One region of the Pantoea anthophila genome, then DNA from elsewhere that is predicted to be linked to it. Evidence: predicted binding sites of a transcription regulator. Region 1 holds the regulator's gene; each other region holds the start of a gene.
What was found. Region 1 encodes PurR, which represses purine synthesis genes. Its sites were predicted from a motif close to CANGCAAACGTTTGCNTG; they were not measured.
Positions count from the first base shown of each region.

Region 1 (3,360 bases):
GAATTTTTTCTACAGTACTCATAATTGCCTTCCTTAATTCGTCACTTCGTGTTTGTTTATTGTAGCGACTTCGCAGCGTGACTGAAAACGAGATTTTGATCGCTGCCTGCTGAAATCGCCATCCTGGTTAAGTCATGACAGGCACAGCGTGAATTTCTGATTATTAACAGCCGGTAACAGATTAATAATTCGTAATAATTTCGTTGATATAAGACGCTGAAAATGTTCATTTTCAGCACAATCGCGTGGGTTGCAAAGATTAACAATAAAAGGCATTACAGTTTTTAAAAGAACTGGACTAGAATGGCTTCGGCGCTGATCCTGGATCAGATTAATCTCAACTTTGTCGCGGTGCGTAGTGGCCCTGACAACTTAACTACTTAATGGACTATGCGTTTAATCATTACGCTTTTTATGCTGGCCTTTGCGCAACTGTTCTTCAACATCGCCGCCGCGTCTCCGCACGCTCCGGTGAACGTCAGTACGCATAAAGCAGAGAAAAAGAGTGCGCGCGAGGATGAGCGCCGCAAACGTCGCGTGGTGAAAACCACGACAAAAAAAACCCGTCTCAGCCCGGTTCAGAAACTCAAAACGAAAAAACAGAAAAAAGTTGAACTGACCGCTAAACAGACACCTGCCAAAAAAACCTCGCTTAAGACCGCCCGACTCAGCACCAAAGAGAAAAAACGCTACGGCCACCAGCGCCTGCTGAAAAACGCCGATGCCAGCGAGACCGGCACCATTAAAATGAGCAAATCTCACCGTCAGCGCTACCAGAAAGCGCGTGAAACGGCGATGACCAAGCTCATGGGCCAGCTGGGCAAACCTTATCAGTGGGGCGGCACCTCCCCCCACACCGGCTTCGACTGCAGCGGTCTGGTCTGGTACGCCTATAAAGATCTGGTGAAGTTTAAAATTCCGCGCACCGCTAACGAGATGTATCACCTGCGTGACGCTGCCCCTATCAAACGTGAGTCACTGGAAAAAGGCGATCTGGTCTTCTTCCGCATTAATGGCCGCGGAACCGCGGATCACGTCGGGGTTTACCTGGGTGACGGCAAGTTTATTCAGTCACCGCGTACCGGCAAAGATATTCAGATCAGTGCGTTAGGGGAAGATTACTGGCAGCGTCACTACATAGGTGCGCGTCGTGTAATGACGCCGAAAACCATTCGCTGAGCTGATGCAGCGTCAGAAAAAAGCCGGGAGAAGTCCCGGCTTTTTTATCAGTGCAGTACAGCGGTAAAACTAAAGGCCACAATCATCAGCAGGCAGCCGACAGTGGTCATTAACGCCAGTTTAAGATCGGTACTCATGGGTTGCTCCTTAACCACATAATCATTGTGGTTATTCTATTTTCCCACAGCTGTGGGTAAAAATCTCGTTTTATCCGTTCAGCCTTGTTAGAATCCCGCCCTTGTTGCGCAACGCGCGCAGCCCTGATTCCGTTTGCGCACTTTTTCAGGCATTTATTCTCCGTCGGCCGCCGGTTTAATGCGCCATAACACGGCATTTTTGCGGAAAATACCCTGAGCAGACGCAAACGTTTAACACTACGCTTATCATACAGTTAGATAAGTCCTGGAGTCCGATTTTCATGGCAACAATTAAAGATGTGGCAAAACGCGCTGGCGTCTCCACGACCACGGTTTCGCACGTCATCAATAAAACCCGCTTCGTGGCTGAAGAGACGCGCGATGCGGTCTGGCAGGCGATCAAGGAACTGCACTACTCGCCGAGCGCCGTGGCGCGCAGCCTGAAGGTGAATCACACCCGGACGCTGGGGCTGCTGGCCACCTCCAGCGAAGCGCCCTATTTCGCTGAGATTATCGAAGCGGTCGAGAATCACTGTTTTGACAAAGGCTATACGCTGATTCTGGGGAATGCGCATAACGATCTGCAAAAACAGCGCGCCTACCTCAGCATGATGGCGCAGAAGCGCGTCGATGGTCTGCTGGTCATGTGCTCTGAATACCCGGACGACCTGCTGCAGATGCTGGAAGAGAACCGCAATATCCCGATGGTGGTGATGGACTGGGGCGAGTCGCGCGCCGACTTCACCGATACGGTGCTGGATAACGCCTTCCAGGGTGGCTATCTGGCGGGACGCTATCTGATTGAGCGCGGCCACCGCGACATCGGCGCCATCCCCGGTCAGATGGAGCGCAACACCGGGGGCGGACGTCATGCCGGTTTCCTTAAGGCGCTGGAAGAGGCGGGCATTCAGCCGCGCGCCGAGTGGATCGTGCAGGGTGACTTTGAGCCGGAGTCGGGCTATCAGGCGATGCAGCAGATCCTGTCGCAGAAGCAGCGCCCGACGGCGGTGTTCTGCGGTGGCGACATCATGGCGATGGGGGCGATTTGCGCCGCTGACGAGATGGGTCTGCGGGTTCCACAGGACATTTCGGTGATCGGTTATGACAATGTGCGCAACGCGCGCTATTTTGCGCCCGCACTGACCACCGTCCATCAGCCCAAGGCTCAGCTGGGTGAGAAGGCGCTGGATATGCTGCTTGATCGCATTACCAGCAAGCGCGAAGTGTCGCAAACGATTGAAGTCCATCCCACGCTGATTGAACGCCGTTCAGTTGCGGATGGTCCGTTCCGCGACTATCGCCGTTAATCCTCGCTTAACCACTCCTGATTAAGCGTTTGCGCATCACCCAGATAGCTGAGTAACCAGCCTGTTGCCGGTGATGCGCGATCCTCTGCCCAGCTGACACAGCAGGGGCTGTCCGGAAACGCCTGCGGCAGCGTGAGCTCCACCAGCGCGCCGCTGTCGAGCAGTGGCCGGGCCAGATGGCCTGGCACCATCGCCACGCACAATCCCGCCTGCACACACTCCAGCCCGGTTTGCCATTCCGGCACCACCAGCCTGCGCTGATTGTCCAGCGTCCACGTCATGCGCCGCGGCAGCGCCCGTGACGTATCCTCCAGCACCAGCGACGGCCAGTGACGCAGCGTGTCATCATCAATCCGGGTTGCCTGCGTCAGAGGATGATCGGGTGCAACCACGCAGCGCCAGTTGAGCTTCCCCATATCCCGAAACGCAAACCGTCCGCCAACCGGTATCGCCTGGGTCGCACCAATCGCGACATCGACCCGGCCATCGGCCAGGGCATCCCAGACCCCGTTGAAGACCTCATAGCTGATGTGCAGCTCCATGTCCGGGAAGTGGCGATAAAAATCTTTAACCAGCTGCCGGGTACGCTGCGGTTTGGCGATGCGGTCAACGGCAATGCTTAGCTGTCCGCGCCAGCCGTTAGCCAGCTGCTGACACTGCTGCCGGGTTGCGAGCATTTTTTTGATGACGCTGCGCCCTTCCCTGACAAAATGCTCTCCCGCCGGGGTCAGTACCAC
Region 1 is NZ_CP110473.1:2,161,611-2,164,970, forward strand. It holds gene OJ965_RS12595 (Grx4 family monothiol glutaredoxin) at 1-25, opposite strand, end outside; gene OJ965_RS12600 (C40 family peptidase) at 391-1,179, shown strand; gene cydH (cytochrome bd-I oxidase subunit CydH) at 1,227-1,316, opposite strand; gene purR (HTH-type transcriptional repressor PurR) at 1,598-2,623, shown strand; gene punR (DNA-binding transcriptional activator PunR) at 2,620-3,360, opposite strand, start outside.

Region 2 (3,360 bases), 1.8 Mb from region 1:
CGCCTTTGCGCAGGCTGAAGCTGACCTTATCCACGCCCGGTCCGCTGACGTTTTCCACTTTCAGCCGCACGTCGCCGGGTGCCTGATCCAGACGGGGATATTGATCTTCCAGTTTGCGCCCGACCATCATCTCGATCAGGCTCTCTTCGGTCAGCGCGCTGACCGGACGCTCCGCAATAAACTGCCCGTCGCGGAACACCGTGACGTCATCGCAGATCTCAAAGATCTCTTTCATGCGATGCGAGATGTAGACGATGCCGCAGCCCTGCGCTTTCAGCTCATTGATCACCCGGAACAGCGACAGCGTTTCGGTGTCGGTCAGCGCGTCGGTCGGCTCATCCATGATGATCACCTGCGATTCAAAGCTCAGCACTTTGGCGATTTCGACCATTTGCTGATCGCCAATCGACAGCTCGCCCACCAGCTTGTGGCTGCTGAAGCGCAGATTGAGGCGTTTGAGCAGCGCGTCGGCTTCGGCATACATGCGTTGCCACTGAATGCGGCCAAACCGGCTGACATATTCGCGACCAAGAAAAATGTTCTCCGCCACGGTTAACTGCGGGATCAGGTTCAGTTCCTGATGGATGATGCCAATGCCCGCTTCCTGCGACGCTTTCGGCCCACTGAAGCGGGTCTCTTTGCCGAGCCAGCGCAGCGTGCCGGCATCATACTGGTAGATCCCGGTCAGGACTTTCATCATGGTGGACTTGCCTGCGCCGTTCTCTCCGACCAGCGCCATCACGCGACCTGCGCGGACATTCAGCGAAGCACCCTTAAGGGCTTTCACCCCCGGAAAGGATTTTTCAATGCCGTCGAGTTGCAGTAAAGGTTGCATAGCGGCCTCAGAAGGTCACACCGGCGCTGAGGATGACATTGGCAAACGGAGAGCACTCCCCGCTGCGAATGACTGCCTGGCTACGCTGCGTGTGTTGTTTGAACTGTTCATGCGAGAGGTAGCGTATGGTGATGACGTTCCCCTGCTGCTGCTGCAGGGCTTCGAGTGCGGCAATCAGCGCACGGTGAAGAGGGGGATTGTGCTGCTGAATCTCCTCCGCAATCAGGACGCTTTCTACCTGCATCTCCAGGGCAACCGCATTCACCACCTGCATAAAATCGGGCGTACCCGGCGTGAGCGCCAGATCAATACGCTGCGGACCGGCCGGAATCGGCAGGCCAGCATCCGCAATCGTCAGCGTATCCGTGTGTCCCAGGCGGGCAATCACATGTGAGAGTTCAGCGTTTAACAGGCGACCTTTTTTCATCTTTTCACTCCACAGCGAAACGTTTCGCTGACAGGAGTGTATGAAATGCCGCCATCAACTCAACCGGCAAAGAAGAAATCTGTGATCGCTATCGAAACGTTTCGCTTACGCGGGCGAGAATTTGAATTAGGGCAGGAGAGGGGCTGAAAAAAGGATCGTGAAGGCAGTCTCAGGCGGCTGGCAAACTTAACGCCGGAAAAAAGGGGCAGCAAGGGTTCAGCACCAGACAGAGAGGAGATGGACAGAGGAGGAAAGCGTCCCGCGCCAGGAGAGGCGCGGGCCTGAAGAAAGAGATTAAGGCAGTTTCTTAACCTGTTTGACGTCCATCTCAATGCTGTTGAAATCTTTATCCAGCTCACCCGTCAGCTCAACATTGTCTTTCGGTGAGATGGTCTGGCCGTTCCAGTGCTTGTGGTCGATTTCGACTTTCATCGTGCCGGTCTGGTCGCGGAACAGATAATCTTCATCGCCGATCTGTTTCTCCAGCTTGCCGCGCACGGTGATCCAGCTGTCATCTTTCATCTCTTCCGCCTGCTTCACCGTCACCACACTGGTCTGGTCGGCACGAAAACCGCCCTGGCCAGCGGCAGCCTTCGTCTGTGCGGCGGGCGCACTGGGATCAACAAATCCGCCCTGCTGTGCAGCAAAAACCGGCGCGGAAGCCAGCATAACGACGGTCAGAATAGCAGCGTGCTTTTTCATGGTGTACCCCTTTTTTAGTGGTCGGTCCGGGTGGAACAGGCCCAGTTGACCACAGAGTTCTTAACAGCTTCTTAAGCATTAAAAATAGACGATATTTGCCGGAATCCGCTGTACAAGCAGGAGGGGGCTTCGTATAAAACGCTATCGGAACAGGGAGACATCATGCGTATTTTACTGATTGAAGACGATCGCTTAATTGGTGACGGTATTAAGGCAGGGCTGAGCAGGCTGGGCTTCAGCGTTGACTGGTTTACCTCCGGTGAGGCGGGCTTTAACGCGCTGGACGCGGCCCCCTGGGATGCGGTGATTCTGGATCTCTCTCTGCCCGAACGCGACGGGCTCGATATTCTGCGACAGTGGCGGCAGCAGGGCAAAGATGTTCCGGTGTTAATCCTGACCGCGCGCGATGCACTCGACCAGCGGGTCGAAGGGCTGCAGCAGGGCGCCGATGACTATCTGTGTAAACCTTTTGCCCTGACCGAGGTGGCCGCGCGCCTGCAGGCGTTGATTCGCCGCCGGCACGGCCAGCTTCAGCCTGAACTTCGTCACGGCAATGTGGTGCTGATCCCCGGCGGTCACAGCGTGATGCGTGAGGGGGAAACCATTGCGCTGAAAAGCCGGGAGCTGGCGCTGCTGGAGCTGTTTATGCGAAACCCCGGCCGGGTGCTGACGCGCAGCCAGCTGGAGGAGAAACTCTACAGCTGGGATGCCGATGTCTCCAGCAATGCGGTGGAGGTGCATATCCATCATCTGCGTAAAAAGCTGGGCAGTCAGTTCATCCGCACGCTGCACGGCGTCGGCTATACCCTGGGAGCCGCCGAATGCGATCAATGAGCCTGTTTCTGCGGCTTGGCATCGGTTTTGTACTGCTGGTCGCTCTCTGCTGGGTCAGCGCCAGCCTCAGTGCCTGGCATCAGACGCGTGAAACCCTGGATGAACTCTTCGATACCCAGCAGATGCTGCTGGCAAAGCGTCTGCTGACACTGGATTTTTCGACGCTGGAGAACACCACGCTGCCAAAAACCAAAGCGATCCTGCGCCACCATCGCGGCGAACAGGATGACGACGCCCTGGCGTTTGCCGTCTTCACGCATGACGGCAGGCAGGTGATGAACGATGGAGATAATGGTCGCTATCTGCCGTTCGATGCAGCGTCTCAGGGATTCCATGAAGGTCAGCTCACGAATGATGATGACCGCTGGCGGTTTGTCTGGCTCACCACTCCCGACAAGCAGTTTCGTGTGGTGGTCGGCCAGGAGCTGGAATACCGGGATGACATGACGCAGGACGTGATGAAAGCGAGCGTGCTGCCCTGGTTGATCGCGCTGCCGTTTATGTTGCTGCTGCTGATGGGGCTGGTCTGGTCTGAACTGCGCCCGCTGAAGAGGCTGGCGAA
Region 2 is NZ_CP110473.1:70,366-73,725, reverse strand. It holds gene rbsA (ribose ABC transporter ATP-binding protein RbsA) at 1-835, opposite strand, end outside; gene rbsD (D-ribose pyranase) at 843-1,262, opposite strand; gene OJ965_RS02870 (YgiW/YdeI family stress tolerance OB fold protein) at 1,557-1,964, opposite strand; gene qseB (quorum sensing response regulator transcription factor QseB) at 2,127-2,798, shown strand; gene qseC (quorum sensing histidine kinase QseC) at 2,786-3,360, shown strand, end outside.
Region 2: rbsD (D-ribose pyranase) is a predicted target of PurR. The motif match lies at 1,275-1,292, and genes of this name have one in related genera.

Region 3 (3,360 bases), 1.2 Mb from region 1:
GGGTAGCGGGTGAGGCCAGCCGTGCAGAGAGGGCGGTGAGATCCATCACGCCCTGAGCATCATAGTGCCTGGCATCCTCAGCTGCGGGCTCACGATACCAGACCCGGTGGGTGAAATCGGCCAGCTGTGCGCCTGTCGCGGCCACTTCATTGCGGAACGCATGCTGTCTGCCGTTCTCTGCCGCGTGCAGCCAGCTGACCGGCGCGCGATGATGACCGGCGGCCAGCGCATGCAGCATCGCCAGCATCGGCGTCTGACCCACGCCCGCGGAGATCAGCGCCACCGGCGTAGCAGGGGTGACTTCAAGGAAGAAATCCCCGTGCGGCGCAGTCAGCTGCAGCACATCACCTTCGCAGGCATGGTGATGCAGCCAGCCGGAGACGCTGCCCGCGGCTTCACGTTTCACCGCGATACGGTAATCTCTGCCGTTGCTGAGGTGAGTAAGCGAATACTGACGGATCTGACGATGGTCGAAAGAGGCGGGCTGCAGATGAACGGTCAGATACTGACCCGGTTTAAAGGCCGCTACCGGCCCCCCGCCAACCGGCGTCAGGGTAAAGCTTTTGATCACCTCACTCTGCTGTTCAATCACGCTGATGCGAAACGCACGGGTGCCGCGCCAGCCACCGCGCTGGTTCTCTGTCGCCTGATAAATCTCCTCCTCACGCTGGATGAACAGATCCGCCAGCACGCCATAGGCTCGTCCCCACGCGGCCAGCGCCTCTTCACCCGGATTCAGCAGCTCGCGCAGCGTTGCCAGCAGATTCTCCCCGACGATAGCGTACTGCGCAGGCTGAATATTCAGGCTGGTATGCTTCTGCGCAATCTTCTCTACGGCGGGCAGCAGTACGGCCAGATTCTCCAGATTCGCGCCATAGGCGCAGAGGGCGTTAAACAGGGCTTCGCGCTGAGCACCGTTGCGCTGATTGTTCATGTTGAAAACGTTTTTCAGCTCCGGGTGGCGGGTCAGCATGCGTTCGTAAAAGTGCGCGGTCAGCTTCGGACCGCAGGCGGCGACGGCAGGGAGGGTCGATTTAACAGCGGCGATTGTCTGTGCATCAAGCATATCAGTGACCTCATTTTAAAGATGCATTTTAAATGCATCTTAATACCGTCTCGCTTCTGCTGTAAACCCGCCGGTCAGTTTTCACCGGCTGCCGGTGGCAACTTTTCCGTGCATCCGGAAAAAAGCGCCTGTTATCAGACGCGGATTCGGCGGGCCGGAGAGGGGAGAAAAGGTGTAAAAAAGCAGTGCCACCCGCCAGCCAATCGTTTGCGTAAAAAGAGGCGGTTCACCCTACCTTCACCTGTTAAAACGGTTTACACTGTTGGCCTTCGCTCCCAGAGGGGGCAAATACCGTCAGAAAGTTAGCTGAGTCAGGAGATCCGGATGTTAAAGCGTGATATGAACATTGCCGATTATGATGCCGAGTTGTGGCAGGCGATGGAGCAGGAGAAAGTGCGTCAGGAAGAGCACATTGAACTGATTGCTTCTGAAAACTACACCAGCCCGCGTGTTATGCAGGCGCAGGGTTCTCAGCTCACCAACAAATACGCTGAAGGCTATCCGGGTAAACGCTACTACGGCGGTTGTGAATACGTTGATATCGTTGAGCAGCTGGCGATCGATCGCGCAAAAGCGCTGTTTGGTGCCGACTACGCTAACGTGCAGCCTCACTCCGGTTCACAGGCAAACTTCGCCGTCTACACCGCGCTGCTGCAGCCGGGCGACACCATCCTTGGGATGAACCTGGCGCACGGTGGACACCTGACTCACGGCTCACCGGTTAACCTCTCCGGCAAACTCTATAACGTGGTTGCTTACGGTATCGATGAAACCGGTAAAATCGACTATGACGAGCTGGCTGAACTGGCGCAGACCCACAAGCCAAAAATGATCGTGGGTGGCTTCTCTGCCTACTCCGGCGTCTGCGACTGGGCAAAAATGCGTGAAATCGCCGACAGCGTTGGTGCCTGGCTGTTCGTCGACATGGCGCACGTTGCCGGTCTGGTCGCGGCTGAGGTCTATCCGAGCCCGGTTCCGCATGCGCACATCGTCACCTCCACCACCCACAAAACCCTGGCGGGTCCGCGTGGCGGCATCATTCTGGCGAAGAACGGCGACGAAGATTTCTACAAAAAGCTGAACTCTGCGGTCTTCCCGGGCGGTCAGGGTGGTCCTCTGATGCACGTTATCGCCGGTAAAGCGGTAGCCTTCAAAGAGGCGATGGAGCCGGAGTTCAAAACCTACCAGCAGCAGGTGGCAAAAAACGCCAAAGCGATGGTAGAGGTGCTGATTGAGCGCGGTTACGACATCGTCTCTGGCGGAACCCATAACCATCTGTTCCTGATCGATCTGGTGAGCAAAAACATGACCGGTAAAGAAGCGGATGCCGCACTGGGCCGTGCCAACATCACCGTCAACAAAAACAGCGTGCCAAACGATCCGAAGAGCCCGTTTGTCACCTCGGGTATCCGTATCGGTACCCCGGCCGTCACGCGTCGTGGCTTTAAAGAAGCAGACGTGCGTGAACTGGCTGGCTGGATCGCGGACGTGCTGGACAACGTCAATGACGAAGCGACCATTGAGCGCACTAAGCAGAAAGTGCTGGAAATCTGCGGTCGTCTGCCGGTCTACGCTTAATCGCTAACCTGTTGTAAGACACCACAAAAAGGATGGCATCTGCCATCCTTTTTTATTGCCTGTCCGGTGGCGCTCTGCCAGAGTAGCGCCCACCTGTGCTGCAAGGCAGCAAACCTGCTGGAGGGAATATGGCAATCGGCTCCGCCAGATGGCTCGGACTGGGCTACTTCACTTACTTCTTCTGTTACGGCATCTACCTGCCATTCTGGGGCGTGTGGCTGAAAGGCACCGGCCTGGATGCAGAAAAAATCGGCCTGCTGCTGGGCTGTGGCATGGTGGCGCGCTTTGTCGGCAGCCTGCTTATCGCGTCTCAGGTCAGAAATCCTGCCCGGCTGATTACGGCGCTGCGGCTGCTGGCCCTGATGACCTGCCTGTTCATCATCGGATTCTGGGTGGGTGAGCAGTGGATGTGGCTGATGGCGGTGATGATTGGCTTCAACCTCTTTTTCTCCCCGCTGGTGCCGCTCAGCGATGCGCTGGCCGCCACCTGGACACGGCAGATTGGTCTGGCTTATGGACCGGTGCGACTGTGGGGATCGCTGGCCTTTGTGCTCAGCTCGGCGTTAACCGGTGTGCTGGTCAGCGCCTGGACCTCCCAGGCGATTCTGCTGCTGCTGTCGCTGGGCGCGGTCAGTATGCTGGCCGGTATGATGCTGACCCCCGTCACGCAGCCACAGGGCGATGAGCGTCAGGGTGCCGCAGGTGGGGGCTGGCAG
Region 3 is NZ_CP110473.1:999,352-1,002,711, forward strand. It holds gene hmpA (NO-inducible flavohemoprotein) at 1-1,066, opposite strand, end outside; gene glyA (serine hydroxymethyltransferase) at 1,391-2,644, shown strand; gene OJ965_RS07305 (3-phenylpropionate MFS transporter) at 2,773-3,360, shown strand, end outside.
Region 3: glyA (serine hydroxymethyltransferase) is a predicted target of PurR. The motif match lies at 1,263-1,280, and genes of this name have one in related genera.

Region 4 (3,360 bases), 1.4 Mb from region 1:
ACCGCAGGCGGGCCTGGCAGTTGAATGTCGGCAGGCACAATGGTGCCGATTAACGCGTCCAGCGAACGGGCACCAATCGCGTCAAGCATCTGCGCCTGCTGCTCAGGTGAAGGACCGATATGGCGCTCAATAAAGGCACCGTTGTGTTCAAGCTGGCTGAGAGTCTGAGTCATTAGCAGTAAATCCTGAATCGGGCTGGGGAACCGGAGATCAAACAGAAGTCAGCGGCCTCTGCAGGAGGCCGCCTGACGATTACTCGTCGATGGAGGCTTTATAGGCATCCGCATCCAGCAGCGAGTCAAGTTCGGACGCGTCGCTGGCTTTCATTTTGAATAACCAGCCGCCGGCATAAGGCTCGCTGTTAACCTGCTCCGGTGAGTCGGTCAGCGCGTCGTTGACCGCCACAATTTCACCGCTGAGGGGCGCATAAATATCTGAAGCCGCTTTAACGGATTCCGCTACCGCACACTCTTCACCGGCTGCGAACGTCGCGCCCACTTCCGGCAGATCGACAAACACCATGTCGCCCAGTAGCTCCTGCGCATGTTCGGTAATGCCCACGGTGTAGCTGCCATCCTCTTCTTTGCGCACCCATTCGTGGCTGTCGCGGTATTTCAACGTATTCGGCACATTGCTCATTGGCCATTTCTCCTGAATAAAATTTACTGAGCGACCGGCTTACCGGCGCGGACAAAAATGGGACGGGTGACCTGTACCGGCATCTGGCGGTTACGGATCTCAACGATGGCGGCGCTGCCGACGGAAGCGGGGACGCGCGCCAGGGCGATGCTGTAACCCAGGGTCGGTGAGAAAGAACCGCTGGTAATGATCCCTTCCTGCTGCTGTCCCTGCTCATCCGTGAAACGCACCGGCTGCCCGTGACGCAGCACCCCTTTTTCCGTCATGATCAGTCCCACCAGCTTTTCCGTTCCGCGTTCACGCTGTAGCTCCAGGGCTTCCCGGCCGATGAAATCGCGGTCTGCAGGCTCCCAGCAGACGGTCCAGCCCATGTTGGCGGCCAGCGGTGAGACACCTTCATCCATCTCCTGACCATAGAGGTTCATCCCCGCTTCCAGACGCAGGGTGTCGCGCGCGCCCAGTCCGGCCGGTTTCACCCCTGCAGCCAGCAGACGCTGCCAGAACCCCGCCGCCTCGCCTGCGGGCAGTGCAATCTCATATCCCGCTTCGCCGGTGTAACCCGTTGTAGCGATAAACAGATCGCCCGCCTGTACGCCGAAAAAGGGCTTCATGCCTGCGACGGCCTGACGCTGCTCTTCGCTGAACAGCGTCTGCGCTTTCTGCTGTGCCTGCGGACCCTGCACGGCAATCAGGGCCAGATCATCGCGTTCGGTCAGCGTAATGCCGTAGTGCTGCGCGTGCTGCGCTATCCAGGCGAGATCTTTCTCACGGGTCGCGGAGTTCACGACCAGCCGGAAGAACGTCTCGCTCATAAAGTAAACAATTAAATCGTCAATGACGCCACCCGAGGCATTGAGCATCCCGGTGTAGAGCGCCTTGCCGGGCTGGGTCAGTTTTGCGACATCGTTCGCCAGCAGGTAGCGCAGAAACTCGCGGGTACGCGGACCGGTCAGATCGACAATGGTCATGTGGGAGACATCAAACATGCCGGCGTCACTGCGCACGACATGATGTTCATCCATCTGGGAGCCGTAGTGCAAAGGCATCATCCAGCCATGAAAGTCCACCATGCGGGCACCGCAGGCCTGATGCTGTTCAAACAGAGGTGTTTGCTGAGTCATAACCATCCTGTGCAGAAGCGAATGAGTACAAAAGCGCGCCGTCATACTGTGCCGACGCAAACGTTCTCCTGAGGCTGACGTTACCACCGAATCTGGTGATTAACCATAAGCAAATCGGGGTCGAAAGCAGAGGCACAGACTAACCAGGAATCGGAGGCGACAGGATAATAAACTGCATTTTTGTGATTAATCGCGCAATAAATGCAGGCTATTTAAATATACGCAGCAAATTTATGCGGCACGGCGTCCAGGTTGTTAAAAAGATCCCGCCTTCAGCGCGCTTCCGGATAAAAAAAAGTAATGCGAAATCTCACGCAAAATTAGAATAAATCAAACGAGGAACCCTGCTGGTGCAGCGTTGCCTTTTTGTGGTGCAGAGGGGGGTTGAGAGATAAAAAAGCCAGCAGAAGCTGGCTTAGCAGAGGGGCAGGTTCAGCGAAGCCAGGCGGGCAAATCGGTCAGGCCCATCGCCTGTTTCAGCATCATCGGTTTGACGCCCGGTAAACGGTCCGCCAGCTTCAGACCGACATCACGCAGCAGTTTTTTCGCCGGGTTGTTGCCTGCAAACATTTCGCGGAAGCCCTGCATGCCCGCCAGCATCATGGCGGCGCTGTGTTTACGGCTGCGCTCATAGCGGCGCAGATAGAGGTGCTGACCGATATCTTTGCCCTGCTGATGGAGACGCCGGATCTCACCGATCAGCTCTGCGGCGTCCATGAAGCCCAGGTTAACCCCCTGTCCTGCCAGCGGATGGATGGTGTGAGCCGCATCCCCGACCAGCGCCAGACGGTGCGCCGCGAAGTTGCGGGCGTAGCGCGCCACCAGCGGAAACGTTTTGCGCTCGCTTTCCAGCTGGCAGAGGCCGAGGCGCATATCAAACGCCACGGAGAGCTGCTGGTTGAACAGCGCGTCCGGCATGGTTTCCAGGCGGCTGGCTTCCTGAGGCGACAGCGACCAGACGATAGAGCTGAGGTGTGGGTCCTGCATCGGCAGGAACGCCAGTATGCCGTCGCCGTGGAACACCTGACGCGCCACCGCGTCGTGAGGTTGTTCGGTGCGAACGTTAGCCACTAACGCGTGGTGGTCGTAATCCCAGAAGGTCAGTGGAATATCCGCTTTGTTGCGCAGCCAGGAGTTTGCGCCATCAGCAGCAATCATTAAGCGCGCGCTTAGCATGCTGCCATCCTGCAGCGTGATAAAGGCTTCGTTGTCACCAAATGCCACCTGCTGCAACTGCGAAGGCGCCATCAGCGTGACGTCACTGCAGGTGCTGGCGCGCTGCCAGAGCGCGCTCTGGATCACCGGATTTTCGATAATGTGGCCAAGATGCGACAGGCCCTGCTGCTCATCATCAAACGCGATGGCTCCAAAACTGTCCTTCTCCCACACTTCCATACCGTGATAGGGGCTGGCGCGCAGGGAAAGGATTGTCGACCAGACATCCAGCTTCTGCAGCAGACGTTCACTGGCGGCATTAATTGCCGAAACACGGACGGAGGGTGACGCACTCAGCGCCAGGAGCGGCTCCGGCGATTTTTCCAGTACGGCGATGCGCAGTCCACTGCCCTGCAAGCCGCAGGCGACAGCAAGCCCCACCATT
Region 4 is NZ_CP110473.1:766,964-770,323, reverse strand. It holds gene gcvP (aminomethyl-transferring glycine dehydrogenase) at 1-173, opposite strand, end outside; gene gcvH (glycine cleavage system protein GcvH) at 253-639, opposite strand; gene gcvT (glycine cleavage system aminomethyltransferase GcvT) at 663-1,760, opposite strand; gene ubiI (FAD-dependent 2-octaprenylphenol hydroxylase) at 2,193-3,360, opposite strand, start outside.
Region 4: gcvT (glycine cleavage system aminomethyltransferase GcvT) is a predicted target of PurR. The motif match lies at 1,814-1,831, and genes of this name have one in related genera.